DNA from 2 places in the Clostridium sp. LXY-7 genome. Region 1 is predicted to be linked to the other one. Evidence: a T-box and tRNA genes for the amino acid it is inferred to sense, from the RefSeq annotation. Region 1 holds a T-box; the other holds one or more tRNA genes.
What was found. A T-box is a leader RNA that pairs with one kind of tRNA and senses whether it is charged. The one in region 1 lies ahead of thrS (threonine--tRNA ligase), so its partner is inferred to be a tRNA-Thr.
Positions count from the first base shown of each region.

Region 2: it encodes a tRNA-Thr, which carries the amino acid that the T-box ahead of thrS (threonine--tRNA ligase) is inferred to sense. The anticodon was not compared.

Region 1 covers NZ_JBLLJL010000001.1:565,126-580,736, forward strand. The annotation lists gene ACI48Q_RS02700 (M13 family metallopeptidase) at 1-1,597, opposite strand, end outside; gene ACI48Q_RS02705 (dihydrofolate reductase) at 1,920-2,402, shown strand; gene ACI48Q_RS02710 (SagB/ThcOx family dehydrogenase) at 2,445-3,191, shown strand; gene ACI48Q_RS02715 (ribokinase) at 3,250-4,125, shown strand; gene thrS (threonine--tRNA ligase) at 4,229-6,154, opposite strand; T-box leader at 6,253-6,532, opposite strand; T-box leader at 6,585-6,865, opposite strand; gene ACI48Q_RS02725 (cell shape-determining protein) at 7,008-8,582, shown strand; gene ACI48Q_RS02730 (non-canonical purine NTP pyrophosphatase) at 8,812-9,384, shown strand; gene hcp (hydroxylamine reductase) at 9,519-11,156, opposite strand; gene ACI48Q_RS02740 (MFS transporter) at 11,362-12,603, opposite strand; gene ACI48Q_RS02745 (transcriptional regulator) at 12,800-14,053, shown strand; gene ACI48Q_RS02750 (MerR family transcriptional regulator) at 14,153-15,193, shown strand; gene ACI48Q_RS02755 (hypothetical protein) at 15,580-15,611, shown strand, end outside.
Region 2 covers NZ_JBLLJL010000001.1:20,817-36,427, reverse strand. The annotation lists gene rpoC (DNA-directed RNA polymerase subunit beta') at 1-1,463, opposite strand, end outside; gene rpoB (DNA-directed RNA polymerase subunit beta) at 1,484-5,197, opposite strand; gene rplL (50S ribosomal protein L7/L12) at 5,510-5,875, opposite strand; gene rplJ (50S ribosomal protein L10) at 5,957-6,463, opposite strand; ribosomal protein L10 leader region at 6,494-6,619, opposite strand; gene rplA (50S ribosomal protein L1) at 6,653-7,342, opposite strand; gene rplK (50S ribosomal protein L11) at 7,407-7,832, opposite strand; gene nusG (transcription termination/antitermination protein NusG) at 7,928-8,449, opposite strand; gene secE (preprotein translocase subunit SecE) at 8,496-8,720, opposite strand; gene rpmG (50S ribosomal protein L33) at 8,761-8,910, opposite strand; gene tuf (elongation factor Tu) at 9,175-10,368, opposite strand; tRNA gene ACI48Q_RS00140 (tRNA-Thr) at 10,449-10,524, opposite strand; gene sigH (RNA polymerase sporulation sigma factor SigH) at 10,582-11,232, opposite strand; gene ACI48Q_RS00130 (NYN domain-containing protein) at 11,303-11,812, opposite strand; gene rlmB (23S rRNA (guanosine(2251)-2'-O)-methyltransferase RlmB) at 11,831-12,760, opposite strand; gene thyX (FAD-dependent thymidylate synthase) at 12,777-13,568, opposite strand; gene ACI48Q_RS00115 (Mini-ribonuclease 3) at 13,570-13,980, opposite strand; gene ilvA (threonine ammonia-lyase) at 14,164-15,375, opposite strand; gene ACI48Q_RS00105 (proline--tRNA ligase) at 15,539-15,611, opposite strand, start outside.

The sequences.
Region 1 (15,611 bases):
GTGTTGAAAGCTTCTTTATGGCCATTTCTTTTGTAGCATCTGACATCCAATCTAATTTTTTAATTCTCTCTTCATAGGTTTTTATAATGTTTTTTACCATATTTTCAACATCTTTTTTAGCTTCTGGAGAAAAATATTTTTCTACATATACTTGTCCAAGATAATCTGCTAATTCACTTTTAACTATATCAATAGCTAAATCTTCATCTGACTTACCTTCTTTGATTCCATAAAGATCCTTATTAAACTCTTGTATTACTTTTTTAAAATCAGTTGAAAGATATCTTCTTGAACTATTAAGAAGTTCTACTTTTGCTTGAAGCTTTAATAATTCTATATTATCTTCTTTAAAATACTCATTTACTTTTTTTGCACTTTTCACATCAATAACAATAATTTTATTTGCTTTATCTAAATTCATATCAGCCATGTATTTCTTCATGTTAATTCCAGGATATAAAGCAGCAAATTCCTCCATTGTATAAGGGTTATAGGTCTTTGTTACATCGTAATAATCTTGTGGATTCAAAGACTCTATTGAGATATTTCTTCTCATTTCATACAATTTTTCAGCATCAGCCCTTGATGATTTTTCATCTTGACCTGATAATACTAAAAGACTTGTAAAGACTTTAATACAAGCATTTTTAAATTTATCAGTATTAGATACAAATTGATCCTTTGAACCAGAAGGCCATATATTCATTCCACCATAATGTAAGGTATTAACTGTACTATCTTTAGCATCTGCCCATACACCAAAATCTAAAAGTGTGATTATCCCTGTTTCTTTAGTTAAGAGTGCTTCTGCATTGAGAAGTTCCTCTATGTTTTTAGCATCTTCAAAAGCTTTCAAATATTTCTTTATTGGTTCTATACCTTGCTTATTTCTACCTTCATTATCTATAGCTGAACTATAGAAATCTGAAATTTTTTGTTCTTTACTATTAACTTCAAATTTCTTATCATGTAATTCTTTTATAATTCCCTTTATTCTCTTAGTATTTTCCTGGGAAATCTCATTAAATGAGCCATTTCCAACATATCCTGTTGGAATAGTAGCCGAATCTAGCCATTTTTTATTAGCTGTAGAATAGAAGTCATCTCTTGGGTTAGTTCCATAAAGTGACCATATCCTTGATATTATCTTTTGAACTTGATCTATTGTGATATTATCCATTGAGCCTAAAATTTCTTTAGAAGCCTCTTCTAACACACCTGCATTACGAAGATTATCAATATTACCTTGAGCCCATTTAGGTGTATCGGTAAAAGGTTCCCCAAAAGTTCCTACTCTTAAATTATCCCCTACAGGAGTAGGTAACTTTCCGAAGCCGCTACTTATCATTGCTAATGCCTCTGCTTTAGTAGCTAATTTTTCATCCTTTGTGCTACTTCCTTTATAACTATCGATTATGTCTTGTTTTTTCACTTTAGTATTGTAATAATCAGCAGATTTTAACACTAAAGTTGCAATTTGATCTTTAGTAGCATATTCAGGTTTAGTTTCTTTAGCAAAAACTAAAGGTGAAAAAGAAGAAAATATTATAGCTAATGCCATAATAAATGTTAAAAATTTTCTGTTAATAGATCTCATTTTTATTCCCCCTTTTTAAATTAATTGTTTTTCAAGTAAAACAATATTTAATATTATTATAATTCATTGTTAAAACAAAATAAACATAATTTGTAAACAATTTACAATCAATCATTATGGATTTTAATATTTTAATGAAAAAATACAAAAAAATAACTATAATACAAGAAAAATCTTATACATAGAAAGTATAGGAAATATTATTTATATATGTGGTTAATAAGTAAATTTTAGATATTAACATATTTATTTATAATGATATAATTATTTAAGATATAATGAGAATAATACAAAGTAAATATAGAGGGTAAAGGGTGATAATATGAAAATTTCTTTAATAGTAGCAATTTCTAAGAATTATATTATCGGTGATAAAGGTTTTATGCCTTGGAATATACCAGGTGAATTAAATAGATTTAGAGATTTAACAACTAATAATACTATAATAATGGGAAGAAAAACCTTTGAAAGCATAGGAGAAATGCCACTGCCAAATAGAAGGAATATAGTGATTTCTAGAACTAAGGATGTTACTTGTGATAATTGCATAACAGTAAAATCCATAGAAGAGGCTTTAGATTTATGTAAAGATGAGGATGAAATATTTATAGGTGGTGGCGGTGAAATATATAAGCAGTGCTTGCCAATAGCTGATAGAATTTATTTGACTATAATTGACAAGTACTTTGAGGGAGATGTAAGCTTCCCTGAGATAGACATAAATCAGTTTAAGCAGACATATAAAGAGAGGATTGAAGGAGATATTCCTTATACTTATTACACCTTAGAAAGGATTGTAGAGTAAGAGTATTTTAGTGTCAAAGAATTATTTTAAGGGGAAATAATTATGGAGAAAATGAAATTACAGAGACAGTGGATAAAATCAAATTTTAATCAATGGGATAGAATAGAAAGTCATGAGGATAAAAAGTTAGATAATCCATCCTTAGAAAAAGAATACAAGGGTAGGGAGATACTTATAGATTTACCAGATCCAAGGAAGGCATGTACTGTTAAAACTAATATATTAGATATAATTTCGGAGAGAAGAAGTCATAGAAAATATAGTGAAGAAGCAATGACCATTGAGGAGTTATCTTTTTTGCTGTGGGCAACACAGGGAGTAAAAAAAGTTACTTCAAATAAAAAGGCATCTTTTAGAACAGTACCTTCTGCAGGTGCAAGACATCCCTTTGAGACTTATTTAGCTATAAATAGGATAGAAGGATTTAAAAAAGGAGTTTACAGATATTTAGCTTTAACTCATCAGCTAGTACTTATTTTTGAGGAAGAGAATTTGGAAGAAATATTATCAAACTTAACTATAAGACAACCTTTTGTAGGAAAAGCTGCAGTAGTATTTATATGGAGTTGTATTCCTTATAGAGGTGAGTGGAGATATGATATAATGTCTCATAAGCATATGATATTAGATGCAGGTCATATGTGCCAAAATCTATATTTGTCTTGTGAAGCGATAGGATGTGGAACTTGTGCAGTAGGAGCTTATGATCAGCAGAAAATAGATGAATTTCTTGGTCTAGATGGAGAAGATGAATTTGTTGCTTACATGGCACCAGTTGGTAAGGTGTAATGTTGTATTACTCATTTACATAGAATACAAAACAGATTGTATTATGAGGGGAATAAATATGAAAATATTAAATTTTGGTTCATTAAATATAGATTATGTTTATAAAGTAGATCACTTTGTAAAAGCTGGAGAAACAATTTCTTCAAAAGATATGCAAACCTTTTGTGGTGGAAAAGGATTAAATCAATCAATTTCTTTAGCAAAGTCAGGATGTGAAGTCTATCATGCAGGCAAAATTGGAATAGATGGAGCTTTACTAAGGAATGAATTAGTAAAGTCAAAGGTAAATACTCAATACCTGCTTAAAGGAAGTGGACCAAGTGGCCATGCCATAATTCAAGTAGAACAAGGTGGTCAGAATAGTATTATTTTATTTGGTGGAGAAAATGAAAAGATATCTATAGAAGATATTGATGATATATTGAAGGATTTTTCAAAAGGTGACATTATATTATTGCAATGCGAAATAAGCAATGTGGATTATATTGTTGAAGCTGCCTATGAAAAAGGAATTACGATAATATTGAATCCGTCCCCAATTAATAAGCATCTAGCTAAAATTGATATTTCTAAGGTTAGCTATTTAATCTTAAATGAGATAGAGGGTGCAGAACTAACTGGAAGGGGTAACTTTGATTCAATAGTAGAGGAACTTCTTAAGAAATATAAAGATATTAAAATTGTATTAACCTTAGGAGAAAATGGAGTAATATATGCTGACAAGGAGAAGAAAGTAAAACAAGGTATTTATAAAACTAAAGTGGTAGATACTACAGCAGCAGGGGATACCTTTACTGGATATTTTATAGCAGGATTGATAAAAGGCTTAACAACTGAAGAGACTTTAAGATTGGCAGCTAAGGCATCATCTATAGCCGTTTCAAGAAAGGGTGCTGCAGTATCAATTCCATATTATGAGGAAGTTTTAAAATAAGAGAAATAAAATATCATTCCTAAACCTACATAAGTATGGTTTATGGAATGATATTTATTTGAATCAACATCTATTCAGAAACTAGCTAATATAAGCAATTTGTTTAAAGAACTACATTATTAGAAAGAAATTTATTGGATATTTCATATTTTAGTTTACTCATAAAATCACCTAAAGATATAGTAATTTCTTCACCAGTATCTCTATTTCTAACAGTTATTTTATTCTCATTTTCTTCCTTTTCACCTATGACTATAATATAAGGAACTCTTTCATTTCTTGCTTCCCTAATTTTATAACCTATCTTTTCTCCTCTACCATCAAATTCTGTTCTAAGGTTATTTTCTTTAAGTATATTATCTATACTTAAGGCATAATCATGAAATTTTTCTGAAATAGGGAGTATTTTTACTTGTACTGGTGAAATCCATAGAGGAAACTTCCCAGCAAAGTGTTCTATTAGGATTGCTATAAATCTTTCTAAGCTACCTAGAATTACCCTATGAATAACGATAGGTCTGTGCTTTTCACCATCACTGCCTATATAATTTAAGTCAAAGCGTTGAGGCAGTTGAAAATCCAATTGAATAGTTCCACATTGCCAACTTCTACCTAAACTATCTTCTAAATGAAAATCAATTTTAGGTCCATAAAAGGCTCCATCCCCCTGATTTATTTTATAAGGCATATTTATCTCATCTAAAGCATCACTTAATGAGTTTTCAGCTAGATTCCAATCTTCGTCACTACCCATAGAATTCTCAGGTCTTGTGGAAAGTTCAACTCTATATTTAAAGCCAAATCTTCTATAAACCTCATCTATTAAGTTGATAACCCCCTTTATTTCATATTTGATTTGCTCTGGTAGCATAAATATATGAGCATCATCTTGAGTAAAGCAACGAACTCTCATAAGACCATGTAGAGCTCCGGAAAGCTCATGTCTATGCACTTTTCCAAGTTCTCCAGCTCTTATAGGAAGCTCTTTATAGGAGTGAGATTCTGATTTATAAACGAGCATACCACCAGGACAGTTCATAGGTTTAATTGCAAATTCTTCTTCATCTATATTTACAGTATACATATTTTCTTTATAGTGATACCAATGTCCAGAAGTTTCCCATAACTCTCTATTTAAAATCATAGGAGTTTCTATCTCAATATATCCATTTTTCCTGTGAAGTTCCCTCCAGTATTCAGCTAACATATTTTTAAGAGCTACACCTTTTGGTAGAAAAAATGGGAAACCAGGTCCTTCTTCCATGAAAGTAAATAAGTTAAGTTCTTTACCTAGTTTTCTATGATCTCTCTTCTTTGCTTCTTCTAACATTAAGATATATTCATCTAATTCGCTTTTCTTAGTGAAGGAAGTTCCATATATTCTTTGAAGCATTTTATTTTTTTCATTTCCTCTCCAATAAGCACCTGCAACTGAGAGAAGTTTAAAAGCTTTTACATAAGAAGTTGAGGGAACATGAGGACCGGCACATAAGTCTACAAATTCACCTTGTTTATAAAAAGAAATAATTTCTCCTTCAGGTAAATCATTTATAAGTTCAACTTTATAAGGTTCGCCACTGTAAAACATAAACTTTATAGCCTCATCCTTAGGAAGTATAAATCTTTCAATACTTAAATTTTCCTTAACTATATTACTCATTTCCACTTCGATTTTTTCTAAGTCTTCTTGACTAAAAGGTTTCTCTATATCAAAATCATAATAAAATCCATTGCTTATTGAAGGCCCAATAGCAAGCTTTACCTCAGGATACAATCTTTTCACAGCTTGAGCAAGAATATGAGCGGAGGAATGTCTTAAGGTAGATTTTCCATCCTCATCTTCAAAAGTTAAAATTTCTAAAGTACAGTCTTCTTCAATGCTGCTATTAAGCTCTACGGTTTTGTTGTTAAGCCTTCCACACAATGCTTTTTTTGCTATGCTGTTACTAATTTTCATTGCAACTTCATAGACTGTGGTTCCTTTTTTAACCTCGATTTCATTACCATTTTTTAATATTACTTTTACCATTATTACATCCTCCTTCTCATAAATATTGATACTCTGTTTTACTAGAAAAAATTATTTAAAACAGATACGGATTAAAAATAAAAAAACTCCTCCCTAAAACAAGGGACGAGTATAATCGCGGTTCCACCCAAATTATAATAATGAAAAATAAACATTATTATCACTTAGTTCTTTAACGCTGAATAGCGGAGATACTTATTAGATGAATTAAAAAAACTATAGATATAAATTAACTACAATTTAGATTTTTAAATTCATAATTTCAGTATTCAACTCAGAGGTGGTTTTCAATAAAACTTACTTAAGAAACTTTTCAGCCAGTGAGTTTCTCTCTCTGAAAGTAGTAATTTATCTACTCTTCCTCTTCATAGTTTTTAGATATTCTAAGAATCTTTATTTTATAGACTAAAATAAAAAACTCCTCCCTAAAATAAGGGACGAGTATAATCGCGATTCCACCCAAATTATAATAATGTAAAATAGACATTATTATCACTCAGTTCTTTAACGCTGAATTGCGGAGATACTTACTAAAGGAATTAGAAAAAACTATAGATATAAATTAGCTACAAGTTAAATTTTCAAATTCATAGATTCAGTATTCAACTCAGAGGTGGTTTTCAATAAAGCTTACTTAAGAAACTTTTCAGCCAATGAGTTTCTCTCTCTGAAAGTAGTAATTTATCTACTCTTCCTCTTCATAATTTTTACTAATTATAATACTAATAAGATTTTATGTCAATATATTTTCTAAATATTGTTTTAATAATAAAGAATTTATAAAGTGATGATGTTTGTAATATATCTGTGATATAATTAAAAGTCGTATTCCATATACAAGGGGGATGAATTAATGAGAAAATTATGGAAACTTGCACTATTTACAGTGTTGATAATCTTACTAGGATTAGATTATTTTTTATTAATTCCAATTGGTTTTTATAAGTCTTTTATAATTTATGTTGGAATTATTTTTACAGTATTAACAGTTCTTTTTATGAGTTATGCTATAAAAATAGATGATAATAAAAATATAAAGAAAGTAATTCAGATACCTATTGGAATAATGGTTATTATTTTAACCGTGCTAGTAGTTGGAACAATAGCTTCAGCGCCAATATTTAATGCTAAAAAGTACAGAGATAAGCTACCAACAGAGCAGGTTATTGATTTAGAGAAAGAGTTAAATCCTTATGATGAGAAGAAGACAGGTATATTACCAGAAAAAGAAGCCAGAAAAATTATGGGTACTCAGCTTTCTCAAAATGGAAATATAGGAGCAATAGTTGATATCGGAGATTCAACTAAGCAACAAATAAATGATGAATTATGGTTTGTTGCACCTTTAGAATATAAGAATTTTTTCTCATGGATTAATAATAAATCTAAAGGAACAGGCTTTATTATGGTTAATGCATCTACAAAAGAATGTAAGGTTATAGATAAAAACATGAAACTTCAGCCTAATGGATATTTTGGAGATGATTTAGCAAGGACACTTTATTTTAAGGATCCAACAAAAATTTATGGAGACTTTACATTAGAATTAGATAATGAATTAAATCCATATTTTACTGCAACTACCTACAGTAATGCAGTAGGATTAAATGGTGTAAAGGTTACAGGAATTGCTTTAGTAAATCCTGTAACTGAGGAAATTGCTTATTATACAACAGAAGAAACTCCAACCTGGGTCGATAGAATTCAACCCCTAGAATATGTAGATGATGCTATAAATTATAAGGGAAAGTATATAAATGGTTTTTCTCTCTTTAATGATAAGAACAAGTATAAAACTACTGATGGTATTGGGGTAGTATATAATAATGGTAAGTGTTATTACTATACTGGAATAACTAGTCTTGGAAAAGATGAGAGTTCCTTAGGCTTTTATTTAATAGATTCAAGGACAGGACAACCTTTCTTGTATAAGAAAAGTGGAGCTATTGAGGAAGTAGCAGTGTCTACAGCAGAAAATAAGATTAAAAATTTAGGATATATAGGAACCTTTCCATTATTAATAAACATAGAAAACAACTTAACCTATTTTATACCATTGATGGGATCGAATGATTTGACCATGTCCTATGCCTTTGTAAATGTAAAAGATCCATCAATAGTTTCGGCTGCACCTACTATAACACAAGCTGAAGAGGAATATGTTAAATATTTATATAATAACAATATTTTAAACAGTGAGGTAGGAGAAACTTTAACTAAAGAAGGAATAATATCGAGAATAAGTAACTATGTACAACAAGGTAATTCTTATTACGTATTTACACTTGAAGGAGAGGGGAAAATGTTCTTATCAACTATAGAAATTGGACCAGAATTAGCACTTCTTCAAAAAGGAGACAAGATATCTATAGAATATATTGATACTAAAGGAAGTATGTCTAATATAAAATCTTTAAAAGTTAATTAATAATTATATTTTGTACTTTATATTATTATAATATATGTATAAGAAAATAAATTATAATAGCTGAAACTTATAGTTTTATTAATAACTTTATTAATAGAAGGACAGATTTTATAGTATCATTGTATAAGATAAACTGGTAATATATTGATTTTCATACAAACAAAGAAATTAATATATGATTTTAATATAGAAAATTTCATATAACAAAGGAAAAGGTGGATTTATATATATGAAAGAGATTATTTTTGTAACAAGTAATAAAGGAAAGATTGCATCAGCTCAGAGGGAATTAAAAAATATAAAGGTTTTAGCTTATAATGCCGAATTAATAGAACCAAGAAGTGATGATATACAAGAGATAGCGAGACAAAAAGTTTTACAGGCTTATAAAATTGTGAAAACGCCGTGTATAGCCTTAGATAGTGGATTCTTTATAAGTGAATTGAACGGGTTTCCTAGAGCTTATGTTAATCCTATGCTAGACACCATAGGTATAAAAGGAGTACTTAAACTTATGGAAGGTGTGAAAAATAGACATTGTGAATTTAAAACTTGTTTAGCTTATTATGATGGATGCACTATGAAATTTTTTGAAAGTAAATCCATAGGAATAATTTCAGAAGTTATAAAAGGCGTAGATAACGATGAAAAGTGGTCAGACCTATGGTATATATTTATTCCAGAAAAATTTACTAAGACCTTAGCTGAATTTAGTCAGGAAGATTTTTTACAATATGATCTTATTAAAGAAGATAGTTGTATGAAAAAATTCGAAGGTTGGTATGAAAATTTACATATATAAAACTGCTACTGAATTATATTATAAAAAACTTCAAACCATTGTTGTAACTGTGACATCTTCAAAGCACTTTAAAACATCCTTATTAGGTGAAAGCCAATAAGGATGTTTTTATTAATTTACATTATAAAGTTAAATTACATATTCATAAACATTTCTATGTCAGAATCTACATTAGTTATTCCACCAATTCCGAAATTATCTACTAATACTTTAGCTACATTTGGAGATAAGAAGGCTGGTAGAGTTGGTCCTAAGTGGATATTTTTTACTCCAAGGTATAATAATGATAGTAATACTATAACTGCCTTTTGCTCATACCAAGCAATGTTGAAGGCGATTGGTAGGTCATTAATATCTTCAAGTTCAAATACCTCTTTAAGTTTTAGTGCTATAAGAGCTAGAGAGTAAGAATCGTTACATTGTCCAGCATCTAATACTCTTGGAATTCCACCGATGTCTCCAAGGTTTAATTTGTTATATCTATATTTAGCACATCCAGCAGTTAAAATAACTGTATCCTTTGAAAGTTTTTCAGCAAACTCTGTGTAGTATTCTCTAGATTTAGCTCTTCCATCACAGCCTGCCATTACGAAGAATTTTTTAATAGCTCCAGATTTTACAGCGTCAACTACTTTATCAGCAAGTGCTAATACTTGATTGTGGGCAAATCCACCAACTATTTCTCCATTTTCAATTTCTGTTGGAGATGCACATTTTTTAGCTTGTTCAATAATTGCTGAGAAATCTTTTTCCTCACCATGGCCTTCTATATGTGTACAGCCAACATATCCAGCAGCTCCAGTAGTATACATTCTATCTTTATAAGAATCCTTTGGAGGAACAATACAGTTAGTTGTCATTAAGATTGGTCCATTAAAGCTTTCAAACTCTTCTTTTTGTTTCCACCAAGCATTTCCATAGTTACCTGCAAAGTGAGAGTATTTCTTAAATGCAGGGTAGTAGTGAGCTGGAAGCATTTCAGAGTGAGTATAAACATCGATTCCAGTTCCTTCAGTTTGCTTTAATAATACCTCTAGGTCTTTTAAATCATGACCAGAAATTAGTATTCCAGGATTATTTCTAACGCCTATAGATACTTTAGTAATTTCAGGGTTTCCGTAAGTTTCAGTATTAGCTTTATCAAGTAGTGCCATACCATTTACACCAAATTTACCAGTTTCTAAAGTTAAAGCAATTAATTCATCTATAGAAGCGGAGTTATCTAGAGTTTTAGCAAGAGCTTTTTGCATAAAGGCATTAACTTCTTCATCATCATAACCAAGTTCATTGGCATGTTTTAAGTAAGCTGACATACCCTTTACACCGTAGATAATAAGTTCTCTTAAGCTCCTTATATCTTCATTCTCAGTAGCTAATACTCCAACAGTTGTTGATTTTGCATCAAGTTCTTCTTTTGTAGAACCAGTCCATAATGCGCAGCTAGACAAACCATCTTTATTAGCTAACTTAGATAATAGTTCATTTTTAACTTCTAAAGTTCTCATAACTCTAGCATAGAAGATTTCGTCATCAAAGTTAGCATTTGTTATAGTAGTGAAGAGGTTTAATGTAATCATATTATTTACTTCACCAGATATTGTAGTTCCTTCAGCTCTAAGTCTTGTAGTTATTTCACTTAATCCTTTAGTCACATATATTAATAAATCTTGCATTCTTGCTAGGTCTGAAGTCTTACCACAAACCCCTCTCACAGTACAGCCTGAACATCCAGCAGTTTCTTGGCATTGGTAACAAAACATTTTATTTTCCATTAAATAGTCCTCCTTATATTTTAACTAAAATTTTCATCATCTTGTCCATGGCTTAATTATATAGTGTTAGAAAATTTAAGTAGGTAACCGATGTTACGAAAAAGTAATTATTTTTATAAATATATAAGTTGTAATAAAGATAATTCATATCAATTAATTTATAATGTAGAAACTTAATTACAACTTATATAATAAAATAAATCTTTTAGTTAGTAACGAATTCATTAGAAGAAGTTTTTTCATCTATTCTATATAGTTTATACATTGACACAGAGCCTATTAAAGCTAGAAATGCAATAAAAATCCAAAGAGCTCTAATATCAAAGTATTTTATATAGCCTCCAGCAATCATAGGTCCTATGATAAACCCTAGTTTTCTTATGATAGGAAAAATAGAGTTAAATCTACCTCTATGAGATATGGGGGTATGACTAGCTATATACACACTAGTATTAGTTGAAACTAGTATTTCTCCTAAAGTCCAAATTATGGTTGAAATAATGAATAAAAAATAGTGATTTATTGAGAACATCATTCCAAACCCTAAGGCATATAGTAGACCACCTATAGATATGCAGAGAGAAGGTTTTATATTCTTGATTATAGAATTTAAAAACATAGGTAAAACACTACACATAACAGCGTTTACAGTCATAAGACTTGCGAATATAGTAGGAGAACTATCCACAAATAAATCTCCAATTTGTAGAGAAAGCCCAAAATTAAATTGTGAGAAAACTATAAAATATATAACTATAATAAGTGAGAATACAATTAATGTAGGTCTTTTTAATAATGCAGTTAAAAGACTTCCATTTTCACCTTCCTCCAAGGATTTTTTACTTTTAGAATTAATATTCTTAGTAACGTGAAGGGTTTCTGGAACTAGAAATCCTACTAAAATCACTGAAATTAAAGTTGTAACAGCATCACCTAAAAATAGTAAGGGTAAATAATTTGTATATAGAAATGCAGCTAGAAGAGGTCCTACTGCAAAACCAATATTTATGGCCATATATTCGAGAGAAAAGGCAGTTTTTCGCTCATCACCAGAGGTTAAATCTGTAATTATAGTGCTATAAACAGGCAGAGAGATTCCACTGACAAAACTAGAAACTGTAATTAGGATAGTGATTAAGATAGGACTTTTTATAAATGCACAAATTCCAATGGATATAGCTGATATAGTTCTAAATGAAGTAAAAATTACCTTTCTACCTATTTTATCAATTAATTTTCCACCAATTAATGAGCCCAGTAATCCGAACACACTATTAATAGCAACTACAATTCCAACTGTAGCAACACTAATTCCTACCTTATAAGTTAGAAACATAGTTAAAAAGGGAGCTACGAAATTTCCCATATTATTTATGATAGAAGCGAAAAATAATATGTATACCGGAATAGGTAGCTTTTTATAAGGGTTTAGAAATTTATTTATCATGAACTCATCCTCCTAAGTAAAAATAATGTACATATAAATTTTAAGCCATTATATCCATATCTTCAAATGTTTTACATTGAAAAATAATGTGTTAATATTAGATATAATATGGATAATATACATATAAATTGACTATTTATGGTCAATTTATATGTTAAAATTCTAAATAAAAGAAGAGTTGAAGAGGATGATTTAGATGAAAGGCTTTTGTGTAATCTTTGGAAGAGAAATAGAATATGATTTTATATCTTCCTTAATAAGATATAAAAGAACAAAAAACAAAATAAGTCAAGAGGGGCTATCTTATGGAATATGTTCGACTAGCCATCTATGTTATTTTGAAAATGGAAAAAAGAGATTGAGAGAAGACATAATTGAAGCATTGCTAAAGAAATTAGATATAAAAAATTTAGAGGAACTTAAGGATTTAGGAATTATAAGACTGCAATTTTATAATATGATAAACGAGATTGAAGCCTTGAATTTTAAGGGTGCAACAGATATTTATAATGAACTAAAAAAAAGAGAGAGCTTCTTGAAAACTTCGTTATATAGTATGGAATTTGAGATATATAAATTAACCTATGTATTCTTTGTTGAAGGTGTGGCTTATGAGGATTTAAAGGAAGATATAAAAGTATTAGATAGAATATATGATTGTTTAGATGAAGATTTGAAATATATTTATTTAATTACTACGGGAAGATGTATATATAAACACTTAGATTATGAGAAAGGAATAATGAGATTAGAAAAGGCTCAAAAATTAAAGGATACACCGTGGATTAATTATCTTCTAGGTTTTGCTTTTTGCTTTAATGCATCTCCTCTTAAAGCAATTTATTATTTTGAAGTAGCTCTAAGAAATTATGAGAATAATGGAAGATATATTAATGCCGTGTGGTGCCATAACTATATGGGAATTTGTTATTGTAATTTAAAAATCTATGAGCGTTCGGAAATTCATTACAAAGCAGCTTTAAATGGAGCAAATTATTTTAAAGTTGATAAAATTTTACAATCAGTATATATAAATTTATCTGATTTATATCTATGTAAAAAAAATTATGAAGAGAGCATATTATGGTCTGAAAAGGCACTGAGTGTGGGAGGTGATCCATTACTGCCGGCATCAAATTATGTTGAAGCTTGTGTTCCCCTAGGGAAATTGGAGGAGGCTAAAGTAATTTTTAAAAAATATTTAACAAATGAAAATAAGGATTCTAAATATTATAATTTACTGTACTTTAATTATGTTTCTATATTTTACTTTAAAGAAGAAAGATTTTATTACGAAGTAACACAGAAGATATTGCCTTATTACGATAATATTAATTATATAGCCATTGGAAATCAGATAAAACTTAAACTGATAGAATACTTAGAAAGTAAAAGGAGATATAAAGAGGCTAATAAGCTGTATAAAGGACTATTAAAGAATAACAGTTAAATAGGAAAGTTAAGATTATTTTTTTATTTCTATTGACCTTAGCCCAAGATGAAAGTTTAAACTAAAGGTAGAAATTAATTAAGGAGATGGGGAAGACATATGTATACTATTAATGAAGTAGCTGAAATTTTTAATATTACTACTAATAAAATCAGGTTTTATGAGAAGAAGGGGCTAATTTCACCTAAGAGAAATGAAGAAAATGAGTATAGAACTTTTACCAATGAAGACATAATACGACTTCAAGCAATACTTTTATATAGAGATTTAGGATTATCTCTTAAACATATCGTGGAAATTCTAAATAAGGATAGTAAAGAAACATTGCTGGATAATATCCATAAGCAATGGCAGGTTATAAATGATGAAATTCATAGAGCTGCGGATATTAGAAATACTTTAGAAAATATTATGGATAGGATCTATGAAAATGCTTCAGATGATTATATGGAAGAGGTATTGAGCTTGATCAAAGCTAATAATAAGCAGATATCAATGAAAAGCCAATGGAAAGATAGATGGGATTTTAATAGTTGGGCAGATACCTATGATATTTCGGTAAAAGGTGTAGGTGGAAGTATCAAAATTTATAAAAATTATGAGTATATATTAAATACAGTTCATAATTTGGCGAAAGAGAATATTTCAAAGGAGGCTCATATATTAGAAATAGGAGTTGGAACAGGAAACTTAGCCAATAGATTCTTTTATGAAGGAGATAAAATTATAGGTGTGGATCAATCTAGAGAAATGCTCAGAGTAGCTAAAGAAAAAAATCCTAAATTAAAAGTAAGAATAGGAGAATTTTTAAAACTACCCTTTGATAATGATATGTTTGATGTAATTGTTTCTACCTATGCCTTTCATCATTTGAAGGAAGAGGAAAAAATAATAGCTATTAAAGAAATGATGAGGGTTTTAAAGGAAAATGGAAAAATAGTAATTGGAGATATGATGTTCTTAAATGAAGAAGATAAGAAATCTATAATGGAAACTCTAACTAAGAATGAAAAAGCAGAAGTAGAAGATGAATATTATTCTAATATAGAGATATTAAAAGAAGAATTTAAAAAATATAGGATGGAGTTAGAATACAAAAAAATAGATAGATTTAACTATGTAGTTACCATAGAAAGTTGAAAAGGAAATATATAAAATATTGTTATTAAGAACAATAATGTAATTAAATAGAAAAATGTGTTGACATATATGTTAAAAAATGCTAAGATAAGTTTGTTGGAAAAATTAACTATTAAAAATAATTAAAAGGAGGTCGTTTATAAATGAAAAATCTAAGAAATATAAATAGTACTAAATTTAATAATATTGAAAGCGGCCTTAGTGGAAGAGTTTAAAATACTTATTTTGATATTTTAAGTCACAGGGTTGTTTAGACTCTGTGACTTTTTATATTTTGTATATTATAGAAATAGGAAGTCATGGAATATCTTTGAGCTTTTTAGCCAAGGAATATCTATGACTTTTTTTATTTTAATATACAATAAATTCTGAGAGGAGGTGAGATAATGAGGAATATAATAAGCAAATTAATAAATAT
Region 2 (15,611 bases), 540 kb from region 1:
GGTTTACCATCTGATGGTTTCATTATGTTATGAGCGGCTAACATTAGGAATCTAGCTTCTGCTTGTGCTTCTACAGATAATGGTACGTGTACCGCCATCTGATCTCCATCAAAGTCAGCATTGTAAGCAGTACAAACAAGAGGATGTAATTTTATAGCCCTTCCTTCAACAAGCACTGGTTGGAATGCTTGAATTCCAAGTCTGTGTAGAGTTGGAGCACGGTTAAGCAATACTGGATGATCTTGAATAACTTCCTCTAAAACATCCCATACCTGTGGTTGAACTCGTTCTACCATTCTCTTAGCACTCTTAACATTATGTGCAAGCCCTGCATCAGCAAGTTTCTTCATTACAAATGGTTTGAATAGCTCAAGTGCCATCTCTTTCGGAAGTCCACATTGATACATTTTCAACTCTGGTCCTACTACGATAACTGAACGTCCTGAGTAGTCAACACGCTTTCCAAGTAAGTTCTGTCTAAATCTACCCTGTTTACCTTTAAGCATATCTGAAAGTGATTTTAATGGTCTATTTCCTGGACCTGTTACTGGTCTTCCTCTTCTACCATTATCAATAAGAGCATCTACAGCTTCCTGAAGCATTCTCTTTTCATTTCTGACAATAATGTCAGGCGCTTGTAAATCTAATAACTTTTTAAGTCTGTTATTCCTATTTATAACTCTTCTGTATAAGTCATTTAAATCTGAAGTAGCAAACCTTCCTCCATCTAACTGAACCATTGGTCTTAAATCTGGTGGAATAACTGGTATCACATCAATTATCATCCACTCAGGTTTATTTTGCGACTTTCTAAAAGATTCAACTACATCAAGTCTTCTTATTGTTCTTATTCTCTTCTGTCCTGTGCTTGTTTTTAAATCCTCTTTTAGTTCTGCAGAAAGTCCTTCTAAATCCAAATCCTGTAATAATCTTTTTACAGATTCAGCTCCCATACCTGCATCAAATGCATTATATCCATACTTATCTATTGCTTCTCTAAAATCTTTTTCTGATAATATTTGCTTTTTATCTAATGGAGTATCTTTAGGATCTAATACCACATAAGAAGCAAAGTATAATATTTTCTCTAAAGATCTTGGAGACATATCAAGTATTAATCCCATACGTGATGGAATACCTTTAAAGTACCAAATGTGGGATACTGGAGCCGCAAGTTCTATATGCCCCATTCTTTCACGTCTAACTTTAGATTTTGTAACCTCAACTCCACATCGGTCACAAACTATACCTTTATATCTAACTCTCTTATATTTACCACAGTGACATTCCCAATCTTTCATTGGTCCAAAGATTCTTTCACAGAATAATCCATCTCTCTCTGGTTTTAAAGTTCTATAGTTTATAGTCTCAGGCTTTTTAACTTCTCCTCTTGACCATTCTCTGATCTGTTCTGGAGATGCTAGCCCTATTTGCATTGCATCAAAATTGTTTAATTCAAACAAGGGTAATCCTCCCTTCACTTTTAGTGTTCATCATTAAAATCATCTAGAACTAAATCATCATTAAAGTCTTCTAACTTTATATTGTCATAATCAATTTCTTCTTCTTCAGATTCTGTTTCTTCTAAGTCTAATTGTTCTATATATTCTGTTTCAGGTTGCTGTGGAACAATCTCCTCACTACCTTCTATATTAACTTCTAATTCTTCTAACTCTTCTTCTATTGTATCTCTAAGTTTTATCTCTTTATAAGATTCATCTAGCAACTTAACATCTAAGCATAGTGCTTGAAGTTCTTTAACAAGAACCTTAAATGATTCTGGCACACCTGGCTCTGGTATATTTTCACCTTTAACAATAGCTTCATAAGTCTTAACTCTTCCTACTACATCGTCAGACTTAACTGTAAGTATTTCTTGAAGTGTATGAGCTGAACCGTATGCTTCTAACGCCCAAACCTCCATCTCTCCAAATCTCTGTCCTCCAAACTGAGCTTTACCACCAAGTGGTTGCTGAGTTACTAATGAGTACGGACCTGTAGATCTTGCGTGTATCTTATCATCAACTAAGTGATGAAGCTTTAAAATATACATGTAACCAACTGTAACTCTATTGTCAAAAGGTTCCCCTGTTCTTCCATCATATAGCATAGTTTTTCCGTCTCTATTATATCCTGCCTTTTCTAAGCACGCTTCAATCTCAACATCAAGAGCACCATCAAATACAGGCGTAGCTATATGCCATCCTAATTCACTAGCTGCCCATCCAAGATGAACCTCAAGTACCTGACCGATATTCATACGTGAAGGAACTCCTAGTGGATTTAGACATATTTGAAGTGGTCTTCCATCTGGTAAGAATGGCATATCTTCTTCTGGTAATACTCTAGAGATAACCCCTTTATTACCGTGTCTTCCTGCCATTTTATCTCCAACAGATATCTTTCTCTTTTGTGCTATATAACATCTTACTAATTGATTTACGCCTGGTGGAAGCTCATCAGCATTTTCTTTTGTAAATACTTTTACATCTACAATAATACCTGCCTCACCATGAGGAACTCTAAGAGATGTGTCTCTAACTTCACGAGCTTTTTCTCCAAATATAGCTCTTAAAAGTCTTTCTTCAGCTGTAAGTTCAGTTTCTCCTTTAGGTGTCACCTTACCAACTAAGATATCTCCTGATCTTACTTCTGCTCCTATTCTTATTATTCCACGTTCATCAATATCTTTTAATGCATCTTCACCAACATTTGGAATGTCTCTAGTTATTTCTTCTGGTCCTAGTTTTGTGTCTCTAGCTTCTGCTTCATACTCTTCTATATGAACAGATGTAAATATATCATCTTTGACTAACTCTTCAGACACTAACATAGCATCCTCATAGTTATATCCTTCCCAAGTTATAAAACCAATTCTTATATTTTTACCTAGTGCAATTTCTCCTAAGTCAGTTGATGGTCCATCCGCTAATACTGTTCCTGCACTAATCTTTTCGCCCTTATCTACTATAGGCCTTTGGTTTATACATGTTCCTTGGTTAGATCTCTTGAACTTTAATAAATTATAAGTGTCAATTCCACCATCTTCGTCTCTCTTTACTCTGATTTCATTAGCACTTACATATACAACAGTCCCAGCATTTTTAGCCTTTGGAAGCACTCCTGAATCTACAGCTGCCTTATATTCAATACCTGTACCAACAACAGGAGCTTGAGCCTTAAGTAGAGGCACTGCTTGTCGTTGCATGTTTGATCCCATCAGTGCACGTGATGCGTCATCATTCTCTAAGAATGGTATCATAGCTGTTGCTACAGATACTATTTGCCTTGGAGATACATCCATTAAATCTACATCTTCACGGGGAACAACTATTGTATCCTGTCTAACTCTAACAGTAACCTTTTTATTGACAAATTTGTCATCTTCACCTAATGGTTCATTTGCTTGAGCTACCAAATAGTTATCCTCTTCATCTGCTGTCATATATATTATGTCATTTGTTACTAGTCCCGTAGCCTTATCCACAACACGATATGGCGTTTCCATAAATCCATATTCATTAACCTTTGCATATGCAGCAAGTGAGTTAATAAGTCCTATGTTAGGTCCCTCTGGAGTCTCTATCGGGCACATTCTTCCGTAGTGAGAGTGGTGAACGTCTCTAACCTCAAATCCTGCTCTCTCTCTTGATAATCCTCCTGGTCCTAATGCAGATAATCTTCTCTTGTGAGTAAGTTCAGATAATGGATTAGTTTGATCCATGAACTGTGAAAGCTGTGAACTTCCAAAAAACTCTTTAATAGAAGCTACTACTGGTCTTATATTAATTAAGGCCTGAGGAGTAATTATTTCTTGGTCTTGAATTGTCATTCTTTCTTTAACAACTCTCTCCATTCTTGATAAACCAATTCTAAATTGATTTTGTAAAAGTTCTCCTACAGATCTTAATCTTCGGTTTCCTAAATGGTCTATATCGTCCACATGACCTATTCCATAAGCTAATCCTAACTGGTAGCTAACTGTAGCATATATATCATCTCTAACTATGTGCTTTGGAATAAGTTTATTAATATTTAGTTTTATTTGTTCTTTTATCGTATCCTCATCACTATAAGTATCTAAAATTCCTTTTAATGTAGGATAATGTACATATTCTTTAATATTTAAGCTAGAAATATCAAAATTCACATGTTTAGCTATATTAACAAAGTTATTTCCAACTGCTCTTATAATTCTGTCATCTACCTGAATATCTACAGAATTTATACCTAAATCCTGAATTTGTATAGCAATATCTCTATTTATCTTCTTGCCTTTTTCAACTAAAATTTCCCCAGTAACAGGATTAACTATATTTTCTGCTGCCGTATTGCCAGCAATTCTTGATCCAATGGCAAGCTTTCTATTAAACTTATATCTTCCAACTCTAGATAGATCATACCTCTTAGCATCAAAAAATAGTGATTCTATTAGGGAAATAGCACTATCCACAGTTGGTGGCTCACCCGGTCTTAATCTTTTATATATTTCCAATAAAGCATCATTTTTTTCTTTGGTGTTATCTTTTTCAAGTGTAGCTTTAAGCCTTTCCTCTTCACCAAAAAACTCAATTATTTCAGCATCGCTTCCATAATTCATCATCGCTCTAAGTAATACACTTATTGGAAGTTTTCTTGTTTTATCTATTCTCACATAAATTATATCATTAGAGTCTGTTTCATACTCTAACCATGCTCCTCTGTTTGGAATAACAGTTGCTGAGAATAGACTTTTACCAGTTTTATCAATGGTATAGTTATAATATACTCCTGGAGATCTAACTAACTGACTAACTATAACTCTCTCTGCTCCATTTATAACAAATGTACCTTGTTCAGTCATTAACGGGAAATCTCCCATAAACACTTCTTGCTCTTTAATTTCTCCAGTTTCATTATTTTGTAATCTTACTTTAACTTTTAATGGTGCTGCATAAGTAGTGTCTCTTTCTTTACATTGCTCTACAGTGTATTTGATATTATCCATATCCAGCTTATAACCAACAAACTCAAGTGATAAGTTTCCAGTATAATCTTGAATTGGATTAATGTCTTCAAATACCTCCTGTAAGCCTTCTGCTAAAAACCAATCATATGAATCTAATTGTACTTCAATTAAATTAGGCATTTCAGCTGATTCTTTTACTTTTGAAAAACTCATTCTTGTTCTTTTACCAATTTTTACAGGATGTACCATTCAATTTTCACCCCTTGTATAAACTAAAATAACCCAAAACACACATTTTCTCTAAAAACTGTATTTCGGACTTACAATGACTCATCATACAATTATTCCCACAATAACATAAATATATTCAATCTGTAAAATTAAATTACAAAATGAAATTATTTGCTATAAAGAAAACAATTGTTGATTTAATTTATTTATTCGCATTAAAATATGATATCATTACACTTGTCGCTTGTCAATTAAAATAATAAAATATTATTACAAATCCATCCTTATAAAAATGGAGCACTTGATGCAAGTACTCCATTATTTTAATTACTATTTTATTTCTATTCCAGCGCCTACTTCTTCAAGTTTAGCTTTCATAGCTTCAGCATCTTCTTTGCTTACAGCTTCTTTTAATGTTTTAGGAGCTCCATCAACTATATCTTTAGCTTCTTTTAATCCTAATCCTGTTATTTCTCTAACAACTTTTATAACTTTTATTTTGTTTGCTCCAGCACTAGCTAAAACAACATCAAACTCAGTTTTTTCTTCAGCTGCAGCTCCTGGTGCAGCTGCTCCTGCTACTGCAACTGGTGCAGCCGCGCTTACTCCGAACTCCTCTTCGCAAGCCTTAACTAATTCATTTAATTCTAAAACGCTCATATCTTTTATAGCTTGAATAATATCTTCTCTTGTCATTTTAAAATGCACCTCCGAATTTTTTATCTTATTAATTTACTCTATATTTATGATTGTATCTAACAAATTGTCAGATTATTATTACTCAGCAACCTCTGCACCTTTTTTCTCAGCTATAGCATTTAATAAATATGCTAAGTTTGAAAGTGGAGCTTTGAAGCTTCCAAGTAGTTTTGCAATAAGTACTTCTCTTGGTGGTATTGATGCAAGTTCTTGAACCTTATTTCCATCAAATAATTCACCTTGAACTAATCCAGCTTTTAATTGTAGTTTTTTATTTGCTTTAGCAAAATCATTTAAAATTCTTGCTGGAGCAGTTGGATCTTCATATCCAAAAGCTATTGAAACCGGTCCTTGAAGATATTGGTCTAATCCCTCTATTCCAAGTTCCTTAGCAGCTAATACAACTAAAGTGTTTTTATAAACTTTATACTCAACACCAGCTTCTCTTAGTTTCTTTCTCAATTCTGTATCTTTTTCAACAGTTAATCCTTGGTATTCACTAAGAATTACTCCTTGAGCTTTCTCTAATTTTTCTCTTATTTCAGCAACTTTTGCTTCCTTTAATGATCTATTTTTGCTTTGCACTGTGTGTCCACCTCCTCACAGTTTTCACTGTTTATTAAAAATTAAGGTCTCCCCGCAAACACGAAGAGACCAATAAAATCTATTTATTAGTATCCTCGGTAGGTATAAAGTTACGCTTAACGCACCTACTGTCTACGGAACATATATTCAACTCTTATATACTAACACATTTAATGCAATAAGTCAATACTAATCAAGAACTTTCGTTGGATTGATTTTTACTCCAGGTCCCATAGTTGATGCTACAGTAACTGATTTAATGTATTGTCCTTTTGCAGCAGACGGTTTAGCTTTAACAACTGCTTCCATTAAAGTGTGGAAGTTATCCATTAACTTCTCAGTTCCAAATGATTTTTTACCTACTCCAACGTGAACTATAGCAGTTTTATCTACTCTATATTCAACTTTACCAGCTTTGATATCAGCTAATGCTTTAGCAACATCAAATGTAACTGTTCCTGATTTTGGGTTTGGCATTAATCCTTTTGGTCCTAATACTCTACCTAGTCTTCCCACTACTCCCATCATATCTGGTGTAGCAACTACTACGTCAAACTCGAACCAGTTTTCCTTTTGAATTTTATCTACTAGTTCTTCTGCTCCTACATAGTCAGCTCCAGCAGCTTCTGCTTCCTTAGCTTTATCGCCTTTAGCAAAAACTAAAACTCTAACTGTTTTACCAGTTCCGTGAGGAAGTACTACTGCTCCTCTAACTTGTTGATCTGCATGTCTTGGGTCAACACCAAGTCTTACGTGAACTTCTATCGTCTCATCAAATTTAGCCTTTGATGTTTTTAATGTAAGCTCCATAGCTTCTGATGGTGTATATAGAGCGTTTCTATCAATTAACTTTGCACTCTCTATGTAATTCTTTCCCATTTTGCCCATTTTGCAATCCTCCTTTGTGGTATTAACGGTTATTACCTCCCACCGAATTTATAAATTACTCTTCAACTACTATACCCATACTTCTAGCTGTTCCAGCTATCATGCTCATAGCAGTTTCTACTGATGCAGCATTTAAATCTGGCATCTTTAATTCAGCTATTTCTTTTACTTTAGCCATTGATACTTTAGCAACTTTAGTTCTGTTTGGAACTCCTGAACCGCTTTCGATTCCAGCCGCTTTCTTTAGCAATACTGCTGCTGGTGGAGTTTTTAGTATGAAACTGAAAGATCTATCTTGGTATACAGTTATTACAACTGGTATTATCATACCTGCTTGATCTGCAGTTTTTGCATTAAACTCCTTACAGAATCCCATAATGTTAACACCGTGTTGTCCTAATGCAGGTCCAACTGGTGGTGCTGGTGTTGCTTTTCCCGCAGGAAGTTGAAGTTTTATCATTCCTGTTATTTTCTTAGCCATGAGTTTTACACCTCCTAGTAATGTGGTAAATGCGGATTTTTCAATCCTCCCACTTAAATAAGAATATATTTAGTAAAATCTACTCTTATTAAGTTCTAATCTTGTTTTTGTATTTGATTAAAATCAAGTTCAACAGAGGTTTCTCTGCCAAACATGTTAACTAAACCTTTAATTTTGTGTTTTTCAACACAAATTTCAGTAATCGATACTTCGAAATCTTCAAATGGACCAGACACAACTTTAACGTGCTCTCCAATTTCAAAATCTACTTCGATTTGTTTTTCAACGATTCCCATATTTTCAATTTCTTCATCTGTTAATGGTACTGGTTTAGATCCTGGACCAACAAATCCTGTAACACCCCTAGTATTTCTAACGATATACCATGAGTCATCTGTCATAACCATTTTTACCATTACATATCCAGGGAACACTTTTCTATAGGTTACTTTTTCCTTGCCATCTTTTATCTCTATTTGTTCTTCCATAGGAACCTGAATATCATGAACATATTCTTCTAGGTTTCTATTTTCTATAGCCTTTTCAAGATTAGCTTTAACCTTGTTTTCATATCCTGAGTAAGTATGCACTACATACCATTTAGCTTTTTCTGCCATAGCTTCAGGGGTGATTAATAATCAGACCCCCTACCTCCTTTTTAAATTATTTAAAAATCAAATCAAAGAGGTTCTTAAAACCAGCATCTAACAAACCTACAAAAATTACATAAATAAGACAAAAGCTAATAACTGCCGCACTAGCTTTCTTCAGCTCTTGTTTTGAAGGCCATGTTACTCTTTTAAATTCTGCTTTTAAGTCGATAAAAATTTGCGCTATCTTTAAACGCTTTTTGGTTTTATTTACTTTAACATCAACTTTTTCAGCCATCTTTTTTCACATCCCCAAAATAATCAAAATTATTGAAGAACTATTTTGTCTCTTTATGAAGTGTATGTTTGTGGCAGAATTTACAATATTTTTGCATCTCAATTCTGTCTGGATTGTTCTTTTTATTTTTCATTGTATTGTAGTTTCTTTGTTTACACTCAGTACATGCTAAAGTTATTTTAACTCTCACAATCTACACCTCCTAGCTTTGTGTTTTAATTAAATTTATTTTCCACAATTATCTAAAAGTCAATTGATTTATTTTAAAATCAAGCCATAAATGAATTTTGTTACTTAAATAATTTATCACAACTTATGTGTTGTGTCAATTGTTAATAAATTCATATATAATAACTCATTATTAATTGTTTACTTTTTCAAGGAATTTTATACCTTTTAAAAGGACTAGGCTTAGAAACCCAGTCCCACTATTCATTAATAACAGCTTACTGTATTATTTTATTATAGAAGTAACAACTCCTGAACCTACTGTTCTTCCACCTTCTCTGATTGCGAATCTTAATCCCTCATCCATTGCGATTTGAGTGATTAATTCTACGTTCATGTCAATGTGGTCTCCTGGCATTACCATTTCCATTCCATCTGGTAATTTGATTGATCCTGTTACGTCTGTTGTTCTGAAGTAGAACTGTGGTCTGTATCCATCAAAGAATGGTGTATGTCTTCCACCCTCTTCTTTTTTAAGTACATATACTTGACCTACAAACTTAACGTGTGGTTGCACTGATCCAGTTTTTGCTAAAACTTGACCTCTTTGTATGTCTGTTCTTTGTACTCCTCTTAGTAATGCTCCGATGTTATCTCCAGCTCTTGCTTCATCAAGTAACTTTCTGAACATTTCTACGCCTGTACAAACTGTTTTTCTTTTCTCTTCGCTTAATCCTACGATTTCAATTTCTTCTCCAACTTTAAGTATTCCAGTTTCAACTCTTCCTGTTGCAACTGTTCCTCTTCCAGTGATTGTGAATACATCCTCTACTGGCATTAGGAATGGCTTATCTGTTGCTCTCTCTGGAGTTGGGATATAGTTATCTACTGATTCCATTAATTCTAGGATACATTTTATTGACTCTTCGTCTGTTGGATTTTCTAATGCTTTTAATGCTGATCCTGTGATTATTGGAATATCATCACCTGGGAAGTCATATTCGCTTAATAGCTCTCTGATTTCCATTTCTACTAATTCTAATAATTCTGGATCATCTACCATATCTGCTTTGTTTAAGAATACAACTATATATTGTACTCCTACTCTTGATGCTAGTAGGATGTGCTCTCTTGTTTGAGGCATTGGACCATCTGCTGCACTAACTACTAGTATAGCTCCATCCATTTGTGCTGCTCCTGTTATCATGTTTTTAACATAGTCAGCGTGTCCTGGACAATCAACGTGTGCATAATGTCTTGTTTCTGTTTGATACTCAACGTGTGATGTGTTGATTGTGATTCCTCTTTCTTTCTCTTCTGGTGCTTTATCTATTTCGTCATATTTGAATGCCTCAGCAAATCCTCTGTTTGCTAATACACTTGTGATTGCAGCTGTTAATGTTGTCTTACCGTGGTCTACGTGTCCTATTGTTCCAATATTAACGTGCGGTTTATTTCTTTCAAATTTACTCTTTGCCATTTTCTTATTTCCTCCTTGTGTAGTTTTCTTGATTTATTTAACTTTTTAAAGTAAACTTATCCACGTGTGTTGTGTAAAATTGGAGCTCATAACCGGGATTGAACCGGTGACCTCCACCTTACCAAGGTGACGCTCTACCTACTGAGCTATATGAGCATTTATTAACACTCTATCAATTATTGAGTATACTATTATTACTCTTTATTGTCAATATTAATCTTTATCCTGTTCTAGACATTTCTCAAGTTTTCTTTTAACCCTCTGCAATGCATTATCTATAGATTTTGCCTGCCTATCTAAATCACATGCTATCTCTTGATAAGATTTACCATCTAAATAAGATGATAAAACTTTCATTTCTAAATCTGACAACACTTCTTGTATCTTATTTTCAATATTTGATAATTCTTCTCTACCTATGATAAGTTCCTCTGGATCTGAAACTTTTATACCAGATATTATATCTAATAGTGTTCTATCAGATTCCTCATCATAGATAGGCTTATTAAGGGATACATATGTGTTAAGTGGAATATGTTTTTGTCTTGTTGCAGTTTTTACTGCAGTTATTATCTGCCTAGTTATACATAGTTCTGCAAAAACTTTAAAGGATGCTAATTTATCATCCTTAAAATCTCTTATTGATTTAAATAATCCAATCATTCCCTCTTGATATATATCTTCCTTATCAGCTCCAATTAAAAAATAAGACTTTGCCTTGGATTTAACAAAATTTTGATATTTGTTAAGAAGATATTCTAAGGCTCTACCATTCCCATTTCTCGCCTGTATAACAATCTCTTCATCCGTCTTCCCCTCAAATTGAGAATTGAATTCATCATTAATTGCATTCTTTCCCACCATATATCCCCTCCAAATGTATGTGAACTCAATATAAATTATATATTACCTTTTTTTATCCAGTCAAGGAATATCACTTACCTTTTCTTATTTTGTCAAGTTTTTCCACACTCTCTTTATCTAAAAACTCCTCTAACAAGTTTCTTTTTTCGGAATACTTTTTTTCGTAGCTTTTTGATATTTTATTATTCTCTTCTGTAACCAAGTGATAAAACTCTATTGAGGATACCCTTATAGCTCCACGCTGGAATACCAACTGTTGCTCAAGAGAATCAGATGTAACTACATACACTTCCGATTTCCTCCCAATACCATTAACAACCCTCTCTATATAGCTATCAGCGGTTTCATCTACCTTTGTAAATACAACAGTTAGATTTCCCATCCTCTCTTTTTTTTCCAAACTTCCTTTAACTCTATGTGCATCAAAGACTAATATTATTTTACACCCTTTATATGCTGAATAGTTCAAAAGCAAATCTATAAGTTTGCTTCTAGCACCCTCATAGCTATAATCTTTTATACCTCTTAGAGAGGGCCAGCTATTTATAACATTATAACCATCTACAAATATATGTTTCAAGTATAATTCCAGCCTAAACTATAATATTCTTTGTTTCATAATTTCGTATGTAACTATTCCACAAGCTACAGATGCATTTAAAGAGTTTACCTTTCCAACCATCGGTATCTTTATTAGTACATCACACTTTTCTTTAGTCAGTTTAGAAATTCCTTTACCTTCGCTACCTACTACTAATGCTATCGACCCCTTAAGATTAGCTTCGTAGCAATATTTATCTCCTACCATATCTGCCCCATACACCCAAACACCTTGTTCTTTTAACTCTTCAATTGTAGCATTTATGTTAGTTACTTTTGCAATTTTAATATATTCTGTTGCCCCTACAGATGTTTTATATACAGTTGGAGTTATACCAACATTCTTTCTTTTAGGTATTATTATTCCATGAACTCCACACACTTCTGCCGTTCTAATTATTGAACCTAGATTATGAGGATCTTCTATTTCATCTAATATTAAAATAAATGGTTCTTCATTTTTAGATTGGGCATATTCAAAAATATCTGAAACCTGATAATATTTATACGGTGTAACCATAGCTATTACGCCTTGATGGTTTCCTAATTCACTCATTGCATCTAGCTTAGCTCTCTCTACCTGCTTAACTACAATCCCTTTTTCTTTTGCTAATCCAAATACTACATTTATAGATCCTTTAGTGTCACCTTTAGCCACAAAAATCTGCTCTATAGTTCTATCAGATTTTAGCGCCTCAATTACAGCGTTTCTTCCCTCTATTATATCTTCTCTTACTACATCAATTTTTTTAATTTCTTTCACCGCTGCATCTTTTTTTATTTCTGATGTGTTTCTCCTAGATTCTGCTACATCTTTTTTAGTCTCTGATGTTTTTCTTCTGAATTCCGCTCCACCTCTTCTTGCTTCTGTTGAAGTACTTCTTTTGGAAACTATTCTTTCACTTTTGCCTCTAAATTTCTCTTTCATAAAATATCTCTCCTACTTATATATTACTGTATTTCTTTCTAATTTCAATTATTTTCCCACAAGTCATGGAGCCTTCTGGACAAGCACCTTTAACACAGCTTGGTCCTGCGCCCTTAAACAAATTAGGTGCTACTACTTTTACTTCCTTAAGCATTTTAAGAGCTAAATCTCTTATTTCCCACTGTGCTCTATCGCAACATCTATGATTAAAGAAATGTATAAGTTCTCTAACATTCATTGTAGCTATAATTTTTGTTTCACATGCATTGGGAAATATATATCTTGCATCCTCTATGGCTCTTTTCTCAGCAGTAGCTTTAAGTTTTTTTAACTCCTTTTCATTAATCTCTTCACATTGTCTATTTTTTTTCACTTCTGTAACTAATTTACTAAATATTGATTCCTTTAGCAATTCAGTTATTCTGTCATAATCCTCTTGATCTCTTTTCATGGCTTCTATAAATATTCTTTTGCATTCCTCATCTTTTTCTATAGCTGGAGGAATTATGTATTGAAAAGCATCTAATTTTACATATCTTTGGCTTTGTTGAGAATATGACGCAACTCTATGTCTTACTAATTGATGTGTTAAACTTCTTGAAACTCCTTCTATGGCAAATGTAAAACTTACATGTTCCATAGGCGAATAATGTCCATAACTAGCTAACATATTTATAAAGTTAGTTGTCTTCTCCTCAGTTAAGCTTTCACCTATTTCATCTATTCCCACAGAACTATAACACAGTTTTGCTGCTGCAGCCACTACTTTCTCTGGATCTGGAGTATGTTCTAATAATTTTACTTTCACTCTAAACACCTACCTTAATAATTTCATTTAATAAATAATCTAATCTTTCTTCTTTGTTTAATATGTATAAGTATCCTATTAGTGCCTCAAATCCTGTCGCCCATCTATATTCACCTATATCTGCATTTTTAGGTGCATTAGATTTAGTATTCCTACCTCTCTTAAATATCGCCATCTCTTCTTCATTTAAATATTCTAAGATATGTTTCATATAGTTGCTTTGAGCTTTAGCTTTTACATGTGATACTGTTTTTATATGTATTTTATGAACATTCATCGTTTTATTTTCACTAACTATATAAGTTCTTATAAAAACTTCATAAACTGCATCTCCTATTAATGCTAGCACAAGAGGATTTAAAAATTTAGCTTCCTCTTCAGTAAATCTCCCCTTAAGTAATTGAAATTCCATAAATTTCTCCTCGTTGAATTATATTTTACATCTTATTATACCGATTAAAATCATAATATGTAAATAAGAGTTATCATTAAATTAATGATAACTCTTATTTAGATCACTGTCATCTAAATAAAATTTTAATCTATAAACATAATGCTAATTTGAAATTAAGATTAATTTAAACATAACACATCTTTATTTCTCCAACAACATAAATTTATATCCCTTATTTTCCAGTGAGAACAATATAGTGTCTGCATGTTCTTTAGATTGAGTTTCTATTTCAAATGCTACATTTGTAAAATCTAGTCCTTTTGAATTCCATGTTTTATCTTGTCTTGTTTTAGATATATTACCACCCAATCTAACTATCTCAGATATTACGGAACTTAATTCTCCAACCTTATCTTGAATTTCTATTGATATATTTATTCTCCTCTTTAACATTACTAGTCCTCTATCAATTATCTTAGACACCATAGCTATATCTATATTTCCTCCACTGATAACAGCTACTACCTTTTTACCATCTTCTTTTATCTTTCCAGATAAAAGAGCTGCTACAGTAGCAGCTCCCGCTCCTTCAGCTAGTATTTTGTTTCTTTCAATTAATGTGAATATACCACTCGCAATTTCATCTTCACTTACAGTTACAATATCATCTATATATTTTCTCATATATTTAAATGTGTCTTCTCCTGGAGTTTTAACTGATATTCCATCCGCCAAAGATTTTACACCTGGAAGTGTAGTTATTCGATTCTTAAGAAGAGATATTTTACTAGATGCAATTATTTCTGCTTGAACTCCTATTATTTTTATGTTGGGATTAATCTCTTTAGCAGCTATTGCTATGCCAGATATTAATCCACCTCCACCTATAGGAACAACTATTACATCTACGTCTGGTATATCGTCGAGAATCTCTAATGCAATAGTTCCTTGACCTGCTATTACCTTATCATCATTAAATGGGTGAACGAATGTTGCTCCTGTTTCCTTCTGAACTTGAATAGCTCTATCATAACATTCATCATAAACTTCACCATACTGTATAACTTCCGCTCCATAATTCTTAGTAGCTTGAACCTTAGTAAGTGGAGCTGTTATAGGCATAACTATGATTGATTTAATTCCAAAAGCTGTTGCTGCATATGCCACTCCTTGCGCATGATTTCCAGCTGATGAAGCGATTACACCATTCTTTTTTTCTTGCTCTGACAATGAACAAATTTTGTTATAAGCTCCTCGTAATTTAAAAGATCCTGTTTTTTGTTTATTTTCATACTTTAAATAAGTTTCACACCCACTCTGTCTTGAAATAGTAGAAGAATAAAATAATGGTGTTCTTCTTATAATACCTTTTAAATTTCCTTGTGCTTCTTTTACATCCTTAAGTGTAATCATCTATATCTCTCCTTATTTATTTCTTCTATTAAAACAATTTCTCTGATCACACTTAATATTCCCCAATACAGTAAAGTTAACACAGTCTTCTAACACTAAATTTGGTAAAATCAAACTCTATATCATATCTTTATAATAAATATCTCATTCTACTTTCACCAAACTAAATTTTAATGTTATTAATTTTAAACTCTTTCTTAATTCTATCAATAACTTCATCTATAGCTATATTTTCT